2 linked regions of the Blastopirellula marina genome follow. The protein of the gene in region 2 binds, or shares a complex with, the protein of the main gene of each other region. Links are inferred from orthologs where the notes say so. Each region holds a gene or a part of one and is shown on either strand. Other genes may lie near its edges.

Region 1 (5,595 bases), on a different replicon or contig from region 2:
CTTGGCGGATCGAGGGCTGATTCCAGGTTTACGCAAGGCGAGTTGGTAAGGGGACCCGAAGTATTATGATGACCGACCCTATCGCCGACATGTTGACCCGTATTCGCAATGCGGTTCGCGTCGAGCACCCACACGTTGAAATGCCCACGTCCAAAGTCAAACGCGGTTTGGCCGACGTGTTGAAGCGTGAAGGCTACATCTGGGACTGGGTAGAAACCGAGGACCATCCGGTGAAGCAGATTCGCTTGGAACTGAAGTACGGCCCCAGCGGGGAACGCGTGATTCAGCACATCAAGCGTATCAGCAAGCCTGGTCGTCGAATTTATTCCAAGTCGACCGATTTGCGTCCAATCCTCAATGGCATGGGTATCACCGTGATCAGCACCTCCAGTGGTGTGATCAGCGATCGTGAAGCTCGCCAGAAGAAGATCGGCGGCGAAGTATTGTGCGAAGTCTGGTAGTTACCAGCTCGTAATCCATTCATCCACCAGGACAGTCTCCTTCGCAGAGACCCATTGCCTAAGATAGGTTAAGAAAATGTCCCGACTAGGTAGAAAACCAGTTGCCCTGCCTGAAAAGGTCAAGGTTTCGATCGACGGTCAAACCGTCAACATCGAAGGCCCCCTCGGCAAGCTTTCGTACACTGCCAATCCTGTCATCACCATCGAACTGAGTGAAGACGAAAAGGAAGTGGTTGTCTCGCGAAAGGAAGATACCCGAACCGGTAAGGCCATGCACGGCCTGACCCGGGCCCTAATCTCCAACATGGTCGAAGGTGTGGACAAGGGTTACGAAAAGCGATTGGAAGTTGTAGGCGTTGGTTACTTGGCGGCTATCGCCGGCGACATCCTGCAGCTTCGCGTCGGTTTCGCCAATGAAGTTCATAAGAAGATCCCCAAGGATCTCACCGTCACTTGCCCAGACCAGACCCACATTCTGATCAAGGGTATCGACAAGCAACGCGTCGGTCAGTTTGCTGCCGAAGTGCGTGCCAGCCGTAAGCCTGAGCCTTATAAGGGCAAGGGTGTCCGCTACCAAGGCGAACGCGTTAAGCTGAAGCCTGGTAAGGCCGCTGGTAAGTAATCGGTAAATAACCACGTTAATTGAAGTCATCGTGTCGCGGCTGTTACCGCGGCACCCACGAGGCTAGTTGAGTCGTGAACAAGCAAAAATTCATTGCCAAGCAGCGGAAGCGTCGGAGCAATCACGTCCGTCGAAAGGTTCGTGGCAACGCAGAACGTCCGCGTCTGACCATTTACCGCAGCAATAACAACATCTATTGCCAGATCATCGATGACGAAGCAGGTCGCACCTTGGTGTCGGCTTCTTCCCGCGACAAAGATCTGCGTGCGGATGCTACTGCTGGCAACTGTGAAGCCGCCGCGAAGATCGGCAAGGCCATCGCCGAAAAGGCATTGGCTGCCGGGCTGAAGCAGGTTTGCTTCGATCGTGGTCACTTTCGCTATAACGGACGTGTTGCCGCACTGGCATCGGCCGCTCGCGAAGGTGGATTGGACTTCTAGTAGATAACTAAGTCATTTCAAAGCGTTGGGAAAACCCGGTCCTCAGATCGGTAACATCCAAACGGGAGAGCCAATACCGTGGCGAAAGATTCTGGCAAAGGCGGATTCGTCGAAAAGGTCGTGAAGATCAAGCGTTGTGCCGCCGTGGTCAAGGGTGGTCGTCGTTTCAGCTTCGCGGCAATGGTCGTCATTGGTGACGGCAAGAGCAAGGTCGGTTGGGGCTATGGCAAAGCCAACGAAGTCCCACCGAGCGTTCAGAAGGCCGTCAAGCAAGCTGAACGCAAGATGCTGGAAGTGCCGATCGTTGAAGGCTCGATCCCGCACAAGGTGATCGGTACTTTTGGTGCCGGCCGCGTGGTTATGCTTCCAGCTCACCCTGGTACCGGTATCATCGCTGGTGCTTCGGTTCGTGCCGTCTGCGAAGCTGCAGGGATCCACGACGTTTTGACCAAGAGCTTTGGTTCGACGAACCCAGTCGTTCTGGTGAAAGCCACCCTGAACGCACTGGAACAACTGCGAACCAAGGAAGAAATTCAACGCCTGCGAGGAGTTGCTGTCTAATGAGTTTGCACGATATCAACCAAGGCGTTCAAAAGAACAAGCGTCGCCAACGTATCGGACGTGGTTCCGGTAGCGGTTGGGGCAAGACTTCGCAACGCGGTCACAAGGGTGCTCGTAGCCGTGCTGGTTGGTCGAATCGTCCGACTTTCCAGGGTGGTCAAACCCCGATCGTTCGTCACGTGCCTAAGCGTGGTTTCAACAACCGCTGGGCACTGACGGTTGCTGCTGTCAACATCAAGGACCTGAACGAGCTGTTCAACGATGGTGATACGGTCACCATGGAAACGCTCCGTGAAAAGGGCCTGTGCAAGCGTCGTTTCGATGAAGTTAAGATTCTCGGCGACGGTGAACTTTCCAAGAAGCTGACGGTCGAAGCTCATCGCTTCAGCGCCTCGGCAAAGGAAAAGATCGAAAAGGCTGGCGGTACCTGCAACACGGTCGTCCGCATCACCACGGTGGCTGAAAAGAAGGAAGCCGCCAAAGGTGCTAAGGCCTAGTTAAAAGCCAAAACACGACATGCCCACGTTGTTACGTGGGCATGTTTTTTGCGCAAGCAGTGATTAGCGAACCGCAAGAATGCGGAAATACGCTCGAATTTACGGATAGGACTCATTCGGGTGGTCTAGTCTGAGACACGCGGTTTGGTGTAAATTTACTCATCCGCACATCCCTGCAAACCATCGTTCATTGCTATGCCTGCTGACAGGCATTCATTCGAACTAGCCAAATCGGGTTAGATTGTCATGTTGGAAAAAGTACGCGTCCTCTTCACCATCCCCGAACTACGGACGAAGATTCTTTTGACGATCGGCTTGTTGGCCGTCTTTCGTGTCGGCTCGCAAATCCCTCTGCCGATGATCGACCAGCTCAAGCTGCAAGAGATGTTCGCTTCGCAAGGAAACGAAGGGGTTGCTGGCTTGCTGCAGCAAGTCTCCGTTTTCAGTGCCAGTGCGTTGAGCCAGATCACTATCTTTGGTCTGGGTATCATGCCGTATATTTCGGCGTCGATTATCTTCCAACTCCTCGGTACCGTCTGGAAGCCGCTGGAAGAGCTGCAGAAGGAAGGGGAAACGGGACGCAAGAAAATCAACGAGTACACCCGTTATGCGACGGTGGCTTTGTGCGTCATCCAGAGTTACTTCTACCTGGCGTCGATGACGGCCGTGGGTGAAGGGGGTGATAGTATCGTCAACCAGGCGTTCTGGACATCCGCAGAACCAGGCAATATCGATAAAAGCCTCTATTGGGGCTGGGCGATCGTCGCTGTGGCGATCATGACCTGCGGGACCGTCTTTTTGATGTGGCTCGGCGAGCAGATCGACGAGTTCGGCATCGGCAACGGTATCAGCCTTTTGATTATGGCTGGTATTCTCGCGGCAATGCCAGGGGCGCTGCTGGACCTGCTTTACAATACCAAGCCTGAGCTGACCAACTTCACGCGAGGGGAGTTTGGTATTGAAACCATTGTGGTGTTAGCGATCCTGTTTGTGGCTGTGATCACTGGTGTGGTCTTTATCATGCAGGGACAACGCAAGATCCCAATGCAGAGTGCCAAGCATGTTCGCGGTCGTCGCGTTTATGGGGGTACCCGCCAGTTCCTTCCACTGCGAATCAATCAAGCCGGTGTGATGCCGATCATTTTCGCGAGCAGCTTGCTGTTATTCCCACAGTTCATCTTCCAGGCTCTTGCCGGATGGACCGAATCAGCAACGCTGGCCAACCTGGCTGACGTTTTCGCTCGCGGACAAAGCTTCCTGTACATCGCTTGCTACATCGCGTTGATCTACTTCTTCTGCTACTTCTGGACGGCGATCACCTTCAATCCGAAGGACGTCTCGGAGAACCTGAAGAACTTCGGTTCGTTCATTCCCGGCTATCGTCCAGGTCGGCGCACGGAAGAATACTTGGAAAAGGTGATGGTTCGCATCACGTACGTGGGTGCAGGCTTCCTTGCCTTGGTGGCGATCATTCCGACGCTCGTTTCCGCGGAACTGGGTGTCTCGCCTCAGGTGGCAAGTTTCTACGGTGGTACTGGTTTGCTCATCGCTGTGAGTGTGGCATTCGACCTGGTCCAAAAGATCGACAGTCACTTGGTGATGCGTAACTACAAGGGGCTCATCGAGGGCTAACCCTTTCTCGCCAGGATGGCACGTCCCGCCTTTCCATTACCCCATGGGAAAGGCGGCTTCGATTTTGTGACTTCGGTGTCGATGATGTCCCACGTCGTTTACGCCCAAGCTGGACTGCGGTTTGGCCATGCGGATTATCTTTCTCGGACCTCCTGGTGTCGGCAAAGGGACGCAGTCCCAAAAGCTGGTCGAATTTCTGAACATTCCCCATATCTCGACGGGGGAAATGCTGCGGGAAGCGATCCGTAACAAGACAGAGCTCGGCCTGAAGGTCGCTGCGCAAATGGAGGGTGGCCGTCTGGCCGCGGACGAAATCGTCGTCCAACTCGTGCGTCAGCGTCTGGCTCAGCCCGATTGTCGCAACGGCTATTTGCTCGATGGCTTCCCCCGAACCTTGCCACAAGCCGCATCGCTTGATCTGGGCTTGGCAGTCGATGACGAAGCGGTTGATGCCGTATTGAACCTCACGGTCGATCAGGACGAACTCTTAAGCCGGCTGATGGCTCGCGCTCAGAAAGAAGACCGCGGCGACGACAACGAAGAGACAATTCGTAACCGTATGAAGGTCTACGACGATATGACCTCGCCGCTGATCGCCTATTACGAAGAGCAGCAGGTTTTGCACCGTATCGACGGGATCGGCTCGATCGACGAAGTCTTCGACCGCATCAAAACCATTCTGGAAGAAGTGGACCGAAAGAGAAACGCATGATCACGCTCCGCTCCAAACGCGAGATCGAGAAAATGCACGTTGCCGGGCAGCTCGTTCGGCAAGCCCACCAAAAAGTGGCCGAGCTGGTCAGGCCAGGGGTTACCACGGCTGAACTCGACAAGGCGGTAGACGACCTGTTCGCCGAAGCGGGGGCCATTCCGCTGTTCAAAGGGGTTCCGGGTAAGGTTCCCTTTCCTGCTGCCACGTGCGTTTCTGTGAACGACGAAGTGGTGCACGGCATTCCTGGCAAGCGAATCCTCAAAGAAGGCGACATCGTCAGCGTCGATACCGGTGCCAAAATCGGTGGTTGGTGCGGCGATTCGGCCTGGACCTATGCTGTCGGCGAGATCAGCGATGAAGCGAAGAAGCTGATGGAAGTAACCGAGCGGGCACTGCATGTCGCCATCGAGCTTCTCCCGGTGAAAAAACGCTGGAGCCAGGTGGCCAAAGAAATGCAGAATGTGGTCGAATCGGCCGGATTCTCGGTGATTACGACCTTGGTAGGACATGGCATCGGTACGACGATGCACGAAGAGCCCCAGGTTCCCAACTACGATTCGCGTGAGTTCCGGCAGAAAGGGGACTTTGACCTGCGACCAGGCCTGGTCATCGCTGTCGAGCCGATGGTTGCCGTAGGGCGGGAAGATCTCTATCTGCACGGTGACGGATG
Region 2 (7,597 bases):
TTCGACTCGAAGTGCTTATAGAATGCGGTCTTACTGATTCCGACATCGGTAAGAATCTGATCGATCCCGACGTTACGAAATCCATCGCGGTAGAACCGACTGCTGGCCGCTTCGATCAATCGCTCGCGCGTAGGTACTTTGACCATATTGTCCCCCGAAAGTGCTTCCCCGACTTGTTAGGTGTACCACAAGTCAACCCAGAGTGTACCACAAGTAAACGCAACTCTTGGGGACTGAACACGATAATGTTGTAACGGTGCCCAACGAGCACCATTCGTAGAAGCACAACACCCCCTAGGTCACTGAGAAAGGCCCCCTATCATGCTCCGAGCTTTATCCTTCCTGTACGCTGTGGCGGCCTACCTGGGCTTCCTGGCCGTTGTCACCTATTTCATCGCGTTCCTGGCCGGAGCCTTCGTTCCAGTGACCGTTGATACACCTACCAGTCTGCCATTGGGGGCGGCGATCGCTATCAATATTGGGCTCGTTTTGCTCTTCGCTGCCCAGCATTCGATCATGGCGCGGCCAGCGTTTAAGCAGGCCTGGACAAAAATTGTCCCAGTGCCAATCGAGCGAGCCACGTACATTTGGGCCTCGAACATCGTCCTGGCGATCGTTCTGCTCTGCTGGCAAGGGATCGACGTGGTGATCTGGGACATCCAACAGCCGGCCCTGCGGATGACGCTGTGGGCTTTGTACGTGATCGGGTTTCTGATGGTGCCGGCGGTGAGCCTGATGATCAATCACTTCGACCTGTTCGGTCTACGTCAGGCATGGCTGCACCTCCAAGACAAGGAATACCACCCGCTGCCATTCCGCACGCCGCTGTTATATGCGTTGGTTCGTCACCCACTGTACGTTGCCTGGGCGGCTGCGTTCTGGGTTACCCCAACGATGACCGCTGGGCACCTGTTGTTCGCCATCGGCATGACCGTTTACATGGGCCTGGCAGCGATCGTAGAAGAACGAGACCTGGTCAACATCTACGGAGAGCAGTACCGGGAATATCAACGCACCGTGGGGATGTTCGTTCCCAAGTTCGCTGATCGGACATCGGCACCACCTACCGAATCGGTCACAACGTAACCCTGTTGGGAGGTTGCTCTGCGAAAGATTATGATGAACCGCTGGCAAGCACGCGTGTCCTTGCCAGCGGTTTTATTTTTGAGCACCCTAATCAAGACGCCGATGATCGAGTACCAAGTCGAGCCAAATCTTTCTGTCGATGAATACCTGGAAGTCTTAGTTCGCTCGGAACTGGCCGAGCGTCGTCCGGTCGACGACCGCGAGAAGCTGACCAAGATGGTCCGCAACGCGGATATTCTTTGCACGGCTCGTAGTGAAGGGCGCTTAGTAGGCATTGCCCGCAGCATGAGCGACTTCGCCCACGCAACGTACCTGGCCGACCTGGCCGTTGACCAAGCGTTTCAGAAACAAGGGATCGGCCGCGAACTGATTGCCCGCACGCACCTGGCCGCTGGGAAACACACGGTCCTGTTACTGTTGGCGGCACCCAAAGCGGTCAGCTACTATCCGCACATCGGGATGGAGAAGCATGACTCTTGCTGGATTATTCCACGGGAGTGACAAGCGCACCTACGTCAGCGGCAACTCCAGCCCGTCGTACGCCAGTTCCATTCCATCGGGCAGCCAGGCGTTGGTTCGTTCGTGCTCCATCTTACAGGCAATGTGTGTGAAGTACGTCTGCTTGGCACCAACCTTCTGGGCGACCTCGACGGCCTCTTCGATCGAGAAGTGAGTCGGGTGGGGTTCTGGCCTTAGGGCATCCAAAACCAGCACGTCTAACCCCTGGAGCCTGGCCCAGCTTTCGTCGGGAATGTGATTCACATCGGTGCAGTAAGCGACGTTGCCGACACGGAAGCCCAGCACTTCAAAGCGGGGGCCGTGCTGCAGGCGGATCGGTGTGACCTTCGCTCCCAGCACCTCGAACGGGTCGAGCCCAATCTGACGCATGTCGAGAGCAGGCCGCGAGCCGACGTGCGTTTGTACCTCGGTGCTGAACGCATAGTCGTATACCCGGCGGATCTTGGCGTCGACGTTCGCCTCGCAGTAAATCGGAACCGCGTGACCGATATAGAACTGAAAGAGGCGGATGTCATCCAGCCCGAACAGGTGATCGGCGTGGCTGTGCGTGAACGCGACCGCATGAATGATGCCGATCCCATTGGCCAGCAGTTGCGTTCGCAGGTCTGGCGGCGTGTCGATCAGCAGGTTCCCCTCGGGCAGGCCGAAGATAACACTACACCGGGTTCGCTTGTTCTTAGGATTGGTGCTTTGACAGACATCGCAGCCGCACCCCACCACTGGCACCCCCATCGAGGTACCTGTCCCCAAAAAGAGAAGCCGCCCGCGAATGTCTCGCGTGACGATATTCTTCTTGGGTGGTGCAGACTGGGGGGGCTGGCTCATTCTTCCTCTTTCTGGTCTCTTTTTCCTGGTCTGAGAATCGCAAATGGGGGCAGTCGATGCAACCCCGCAGGCCCGAACCCGGCAACTTGGGCGTAACCTGTTCGCCTCGTTATGCTTCTAACCAGAGGATGTACGGCAACGGCGTAAACTTAGAAGCTACGCAATCTTGTCCCATCCAGCGTGCAGGCCTGGTCATTGCGAGAATCTTCACGGAATCTACGCTAGCTGGGCAAGGGAAACGGTCGTGGGATCGAATACCATGATAGCGGAGCCGACGATCGGTGCGTGCTCAAGCGCGGTTGACCCCTTTGAGCAATCCCTATAATCTACGATATGGGAAGGGTTTGCGCGCACGCTTAAGTTGTGGCGGTGTCTACAAATAAGGTCTTGTTTCGCCGCAACTAGTGCTTTCGATACGCCCCCACCCCCAGGTGATATTCAGCGATGGAGAAACTGGAACAGATTTGGGAAAAGATCGGCCTCTTTTTTGGCGGTCTTTTAGGCGGCTTTGAACGACTGATCACGTCGATGTTCGGTTCGTCCAACGCCCGATATATCAAGAAGCTGCAAAGCACCGTTGACGCAATCAACGAGCTGGAATCGAAGTACGAAGCGTTCTCTGACGAAGAACTTCGCGACCAGACCCGCATCTTCAAGCAACGACTTGCCTCCGGCGAAACGCTGGATGACATATTGGTCGAGGCCTTCGCCGTCGGCCGTGAAGCAGGCAAACGCTATCTCGGCATGCGGCATTACGATGTCCAGCTGATCGGTGGTATCGTTCTGCATCGCGGTAACGTGGCCGAAATGGTTACCGGTGAAGGTAAAACGCTTGTGGCCACGCTGCCGGCCTACCTCAATGCCCTGGAAGGCAAAGGGGTGTACGTGATCACGGTGAACGACTACCTCGCTCGCCGCGACATGGAATGGATGGCACCGCTCTATCGCGGGCTCGGCCTGACCGTAAACGCGATCCAGAATGACATGTCGGTCCGCGATCGACAACAGGCGTACAGCTGCGACATCACCTACGGTACCAACAACGAGTTCGGCTTCGACTACCTGCGTGACAACATGCGTCCCGCCGCGCGCGGCGACAGTCGCTTCCCGAAGGAATACCAGCAATCGCAAGGGCGTTTGCACTACGCGATCATCGACGAAGTCGACAACATTCTGATCGACGAAGCCCGGACCCCGCTCATCATCAGCGGCCCGGCCAACATGAGCAAAGAGAAGTACGGCGACGCCGACAAGATCGCTCGCACGCTGAAGAAGGACATTCACTTCGTCGTCAACGAAAAAGACCGCACCACCAACCTGACCGAAGATGGTGTGCGCGAAGCAGAACGCCTGGCAGGCGTCGAAAGCTTCTATACCTCGGGCAACATGGAATGGCCGCACCTGATCGATAACGCGCTGCGTGCCCATTACCTGTACCAGTTGGATGTCGACTACGTGGTGGAAGACGGCAAGATCGTGATCATCGATGTTCACACCGGCCGTAAGATGGAAGGCCGCCAGTGGAGCGACGGCATGCACCAGGCCGTCGAAGCGAAGGAAGGGGTCAAGATCAAGGAAGAGACTCAGACCTTGGCCACCGTCACTCTGCAGAACTTCTTTAAGCTGTTCGACAAGCTTTCGGGTATGACCGGTACGGCCATGACCGAAGCAGGCGAACTCTGGAAGATCTACAAGCTGGACGTGATCGCCATTCCCACCAACCGGGCCATGCAGCGTATCACGTACACCGACGTGATCTTCATGACCGAAAACGAAAAATACGAAGCGGTCGCCGACGAGATCGAACGCACCGTCAAATGGGACGTCGTTACCTTCAAAAACGGCGACGAAATGTGGGGCGACATCCTCAAAGAGAACGAGGACTCGATCGAAATCCACCCCAAGGGGCAGAAGCAGCCCACCAAGATCGAACGCGGCAAGATCAAGGCCATCCAGTACAAAGGTCGACCCGTGCTGGTCGGTACGGTCAGTATCGAGAAGAGCGAACGCCTTTCGCGACTGCTCGACAAACGCGGCATCAAGCACGACCTGTTGAACGCCAAGCAGCACAAGCGCGAAGCGGACATTGTGGCCCAGGCAGGCCGCATCGGAGCCGTCACCATCGCCACTAACATGGCCGGTCGCGGTACCGACATCATCATGGGGGGCAACCCCGAAACGATGGCCTGGGCGCAGCTGCAGCACAAGTACGCCACGCGTTTGGATGTCCCGCAAGACGAATGGGACCAGCTGGTCAACGAGATCGAGCAGCGCGAACAGATGAAAGCGATGGGCAAGAAGGTCAAGGAACTGGGCGGCCTGCACGTGATCGGTACCGAGCGGCACGAGTCGCGTCGTATCGACCTTCAGTTGCGTGGTCGTTGTGGTCGTCAAGGCGACCCAGGTAGCTCGCGGTTCTTCCTCTCGCTGCAAGATGACCTGATGCGAATCTACTTCGGCGACTGGGCAGCCAACTTCATTAACCGGATGCCAGCCGCGATGCGGCCGCAGCCAGGCGACGCGATCGAAAGCAAGATGATCATGCGTCGTATCGAAGGTGCCCAGAAGAAGCGTGAAGAACAAAACTTCGAGGCTCGTAAGAACCTGCTCGAATACGACGAAGTGATGGACGAGCAGCGTAAACGCGTGTACGGCTTCCGCCAGCAGATCCTGGAAGGTGGCGACAGCCGCGATCTGATCATGGATATGGTCCGCGAGCAGATCGACTACCACGTTCGCATGTTCCTCGAGAAGGACTTCGGCATCGAAACCTTCGCCAAGTGGGCCGGCAGTGAACTGTCGTGCGAGCTAAACACGCGCGACCTGCGTGGCCTGGATTTCGCCGCAGCAGAAACGTACGCCAAAGACATGGCCGAACGAGCCGCCGCATCGAACATCATGGCTTCGATCGACGAGAACCTGCCTGACAGCGAAGATGAAAGCGAATGGAACTGGGGCGCGATGGCCCGCTTCGCAAACAGCTTGTGGAAGCTGAACCTGAACGACCGTGACCTGCGCAAGGTCGGTCGCGATCAGGTCGATGAGTTCCTGATCACTAAGGCTCGCGAAGCGATCGAAAAGGTCGACCTCAGCGAAGGCGAGAAGTTCCTCGACAAAGACTTCGGCCTTAACACGCTGAACCATTGGTGCAAATACAAGTTCGGCTTCAACGTCGACGTCGAGAAGCTGCAAGACAAGCCGGCCAAGGCCGTGATCGAACAAGTCAATGAAAAGGCGATCGCCGTCTACGACCAGAAGGAAGCCGAGTACCCCGTGCTGACCGGACTCTATCGCTTCAGCGACAAGAGCGGCGGGCATGCTCGCTTGAACCGCGACGGCCTTCTGGAATGGGCAGCCAACCGCTTTGAAACGCCATTAGATCCCGAGCAATACAAGAGCAAGCAGCGGGAAGAAATCCAACAGATGCTTATTCCGCTGAGCGAGAAGCACAAGAAGATTGCCCTCGAAAAGATGAAAGCCGTCCACGACAAGGTCGAGCAGCTTTACGAGGACAACCAGGAAACCCAAACCCTTTCGGTCATCAGCGGCGGCAATGGCCAGATGGGATCGCTCAACGCGTGGATCCAGCAATACATCGAGGCCGAGATCCCCGAGGCCGAACTGGAACAGTTCGACAAGGCCCAGTTGGAAGCACGACTGATCCGCGAAGTCTACGAGCGTTACCGCCCGGAAATGACCCGCATGGAACGCAGCGTCTTGCTGGAACTGATCGATAACGCCTGGAAAGACCACCTCCTGGCGATGGATCATCTTCGCAGTGCCGTCAGCTTTGTGGGGTATGCCCAGGTCGACTCCAAGGTCGAATTCAAGCGGGAAGGGATGCGTATCTTTGAACAGATGTGGCGCAGCGTCGGCGAACGCGTGACCGATCTGGTTTACAAGATCGAAAATCTGAACGAAGAGTTCGTCAGTTCCACCTGGAAGGAATCGGAAGCTCGACACGACTCCGCTTCCAGCATGACCGACATGGCTCGTCAGCAGGAAGAAGCCATCAACAACTCGCAGGGAGACACCGAGGTCACCGCACCGATTCGTAATGTCGGCGAAAAGATCCGCCGCAACGATCCGTGCCCTTGCGGCAGCGGCAAGAAGTACAAATCCTGCTGCATGAAGCAGGAACAAGCGAACTAGTCACGTAGCCTTCCCTCGTGTCGCAAACCGCGAGGGAAGCTGCCGACAAGTCGCCACACCGGGATGGATCCCATGCTCACTTGGCTACTCAATTTCGTCTACCTGGCGCTGGTTATCGTTGCCAGTCCGTACCTGCTGTGGGCTGCCGTGACCAAGGGCAAGTACCGCGAAGGTTTCGCCGAAAAGTTCCTGGGGCACGTTGCCTGCCGCCCTGAAGGGACATCGCAGCATCTCTGGCTGCACGCCGTGAGCGTGGGGGAAGTGAATCTCCTGGCTCCCCTGATCGGCGAGCTTCAGCAGATCTACCCTGGCATTACCTTTCACATCACCACCACCACCAAGGCTGGCCACGAACTGGCAAAGACCAAGTACGCCCAGCACACAGTCAGCTACGCCCCGCTCGATTTCTCGTGGGCCGTTGACCGGGCCTATCGGAACATCCAGCCTGATGCCGTATTGCTGGCCGAACTGGAACTGTGGCCGAACCTGATTCGTTTCGCCGATCGCCACGATGCCAAGATCGCCGTGGTCAATGGTCGCTTGAGCGAGAAGAGCCATCGCGGGTACAGTCGCATTCGCTTCCTGGTGGGCCCTCTGCTACAGCAGCTAGACTGGATCGGAGCGCAGGACGATTCGTACGCACGCCGCTTCACCGACCTGGGAGCCGATCCCAGCAAAGTTCAAGTGACCGGTTCGATCAAGTTCGACGGCATCACGCCAGATCGTCAGAACTCGCAAACGCAAGCCTTCCGCGAACTGGCTGGCCTGAACGATGAGGAGATCGTCTGGCTCGCCGGTAGCACGCAAAATGGTGAAGAGCCAATCATTCTCGAAGCCTTCCAAGCCGCTCAGCAGCAGATTCCTGGGCTGAAGCTCTTGCTCGTGCCGCGTCATCCGCATCGCTTCGATGAAGTAGCAACCTACCTTCAATCACAGAACGTCCCCTTTCAGCGTCGCAGTCAGTTCACCAGCGAAAGTCGCGGTACCAGCAGCATCTTGCTGATCGATAGTGTCG

What was found. The genes of interacting proteins can lie anywhere in the genome.
Region 1: the proteins of C5Y96_RS04930 (region 2) and secY are in contact, whole or in part, in a crystal structure (PDB 3DIN), measured with the Thermotoga maritima proteins. The link is inferred for Blastopirellula marina from one-to-one orthologs. Residues at the interface, in WP_004082002.1 of Thermotoga maritima: Glu261, Ala262, Arg263, Lys300, Ala301, Arg302, Thr303, Ile304, Ile305, Leu323, Tyr324, Asp325, Pro326, Val329, Ser330, Tyr333, Ile336, Lys340, Phe345, Val349, Glu363, Phe364, Tyr374, Ser375, Gly376, Gly377, Glu393, Ile395, Thr482, Ser483; in WP_004081795.1 of Thermotoga maritima: Glu108, Gly109, Glu110, Glu111, Ala236, Glu237, Arg238, Arg239, Ile240, Thr241, Ile242, Gln243, Tyr244, Ala245, Arg246, Arg247, Val248, Thr249, Gly250, Arg251, Arg252, Val253, Tyr254, Gly256, Ala257, Ser258, Thr259, Tyr260, Leu261, Pro262.

Annotation. Positions count from the first base shown.
Region 1 is NZ_PUIA01000026.1:14,368-19,962, reverse strand. The notes cover bases 2,154-5,020. They hold secY (preprotein translocase subunit SecY), read left to right. Parts: upstream 2,154-2,827; coding sequence 2,828-4,213; downstream 4,214-5,020. Other genes in these bases: map (type I methionyl aminopeptidase), read left to right, coding at 4,922-5,020; C5Y96_RS08210 (adenylate kinase), read left to right, coding at 4,341-4,925; rplO (50S ribosomal protein L15), read left to right, coding at 2,154-2,581. Outside these bases: C5Y96_RS08245 (type Z 30S ribosomal protein S14), read left to right, coding at 1-49; rpsH (30S ribosomal protein S8), read left to right, coding at 63-461; rplF (50S ribosomal protein L6), read left to right, coding at 538-1,083; rplR (50S ribosomal protein L18), read left to right, coding at 1,158-1,523; rpsE (30S ribosomal protein S5), read left to right, coding at 1,602-2,084; more of rplO, read left to right, coding at 2,084-2,153; more of map, read left to right, coding at 5,021-5,595. UniProt on the Escherichia coli protein: The central subunit of the protein translocation channel SecYEG. Consists of two halves formed by TMs 1-5 and 6-10.
Region 2 is NZ_PUIA01000016.1:755,353-762,949, reverse strand. Bases 2,516-6,782 are described here. They hold C5Y96_RS04930 (preprotein translocase subunit SecA), read left to right. Parts: upstream 2,516-2,874; coding sequence 2,875-6,582; downstream 6,583-6,782. Other genes in these bases: C5Y96_RS04925 (3-deoxy-D-manno-octulosonic acid transferase), read left to right, coding at 6,655-6,782. In the rest of the region: C5Y96_RS04950 (TetR/AcrR family transcriptional regulator), read right to left, coding at 1-146; mddA (methanethiol S-methyltransferase), read left to right, coding at 322-1,086; C5Y96_RS04940 (GNAT family N-acetyltransferase), read left to right, coding at 1,165-1,587; C5Y96_RS04935 (MBL fold metallo-hydrolase), read right to left, coding at 1,597-2,337; more of C5Y96_RS04925, read left to right, coding at 6,783-7,597. UniProt on the Escherichia coli protein: Required for protein export, interacts with the SecYEG preprotein conducting channel.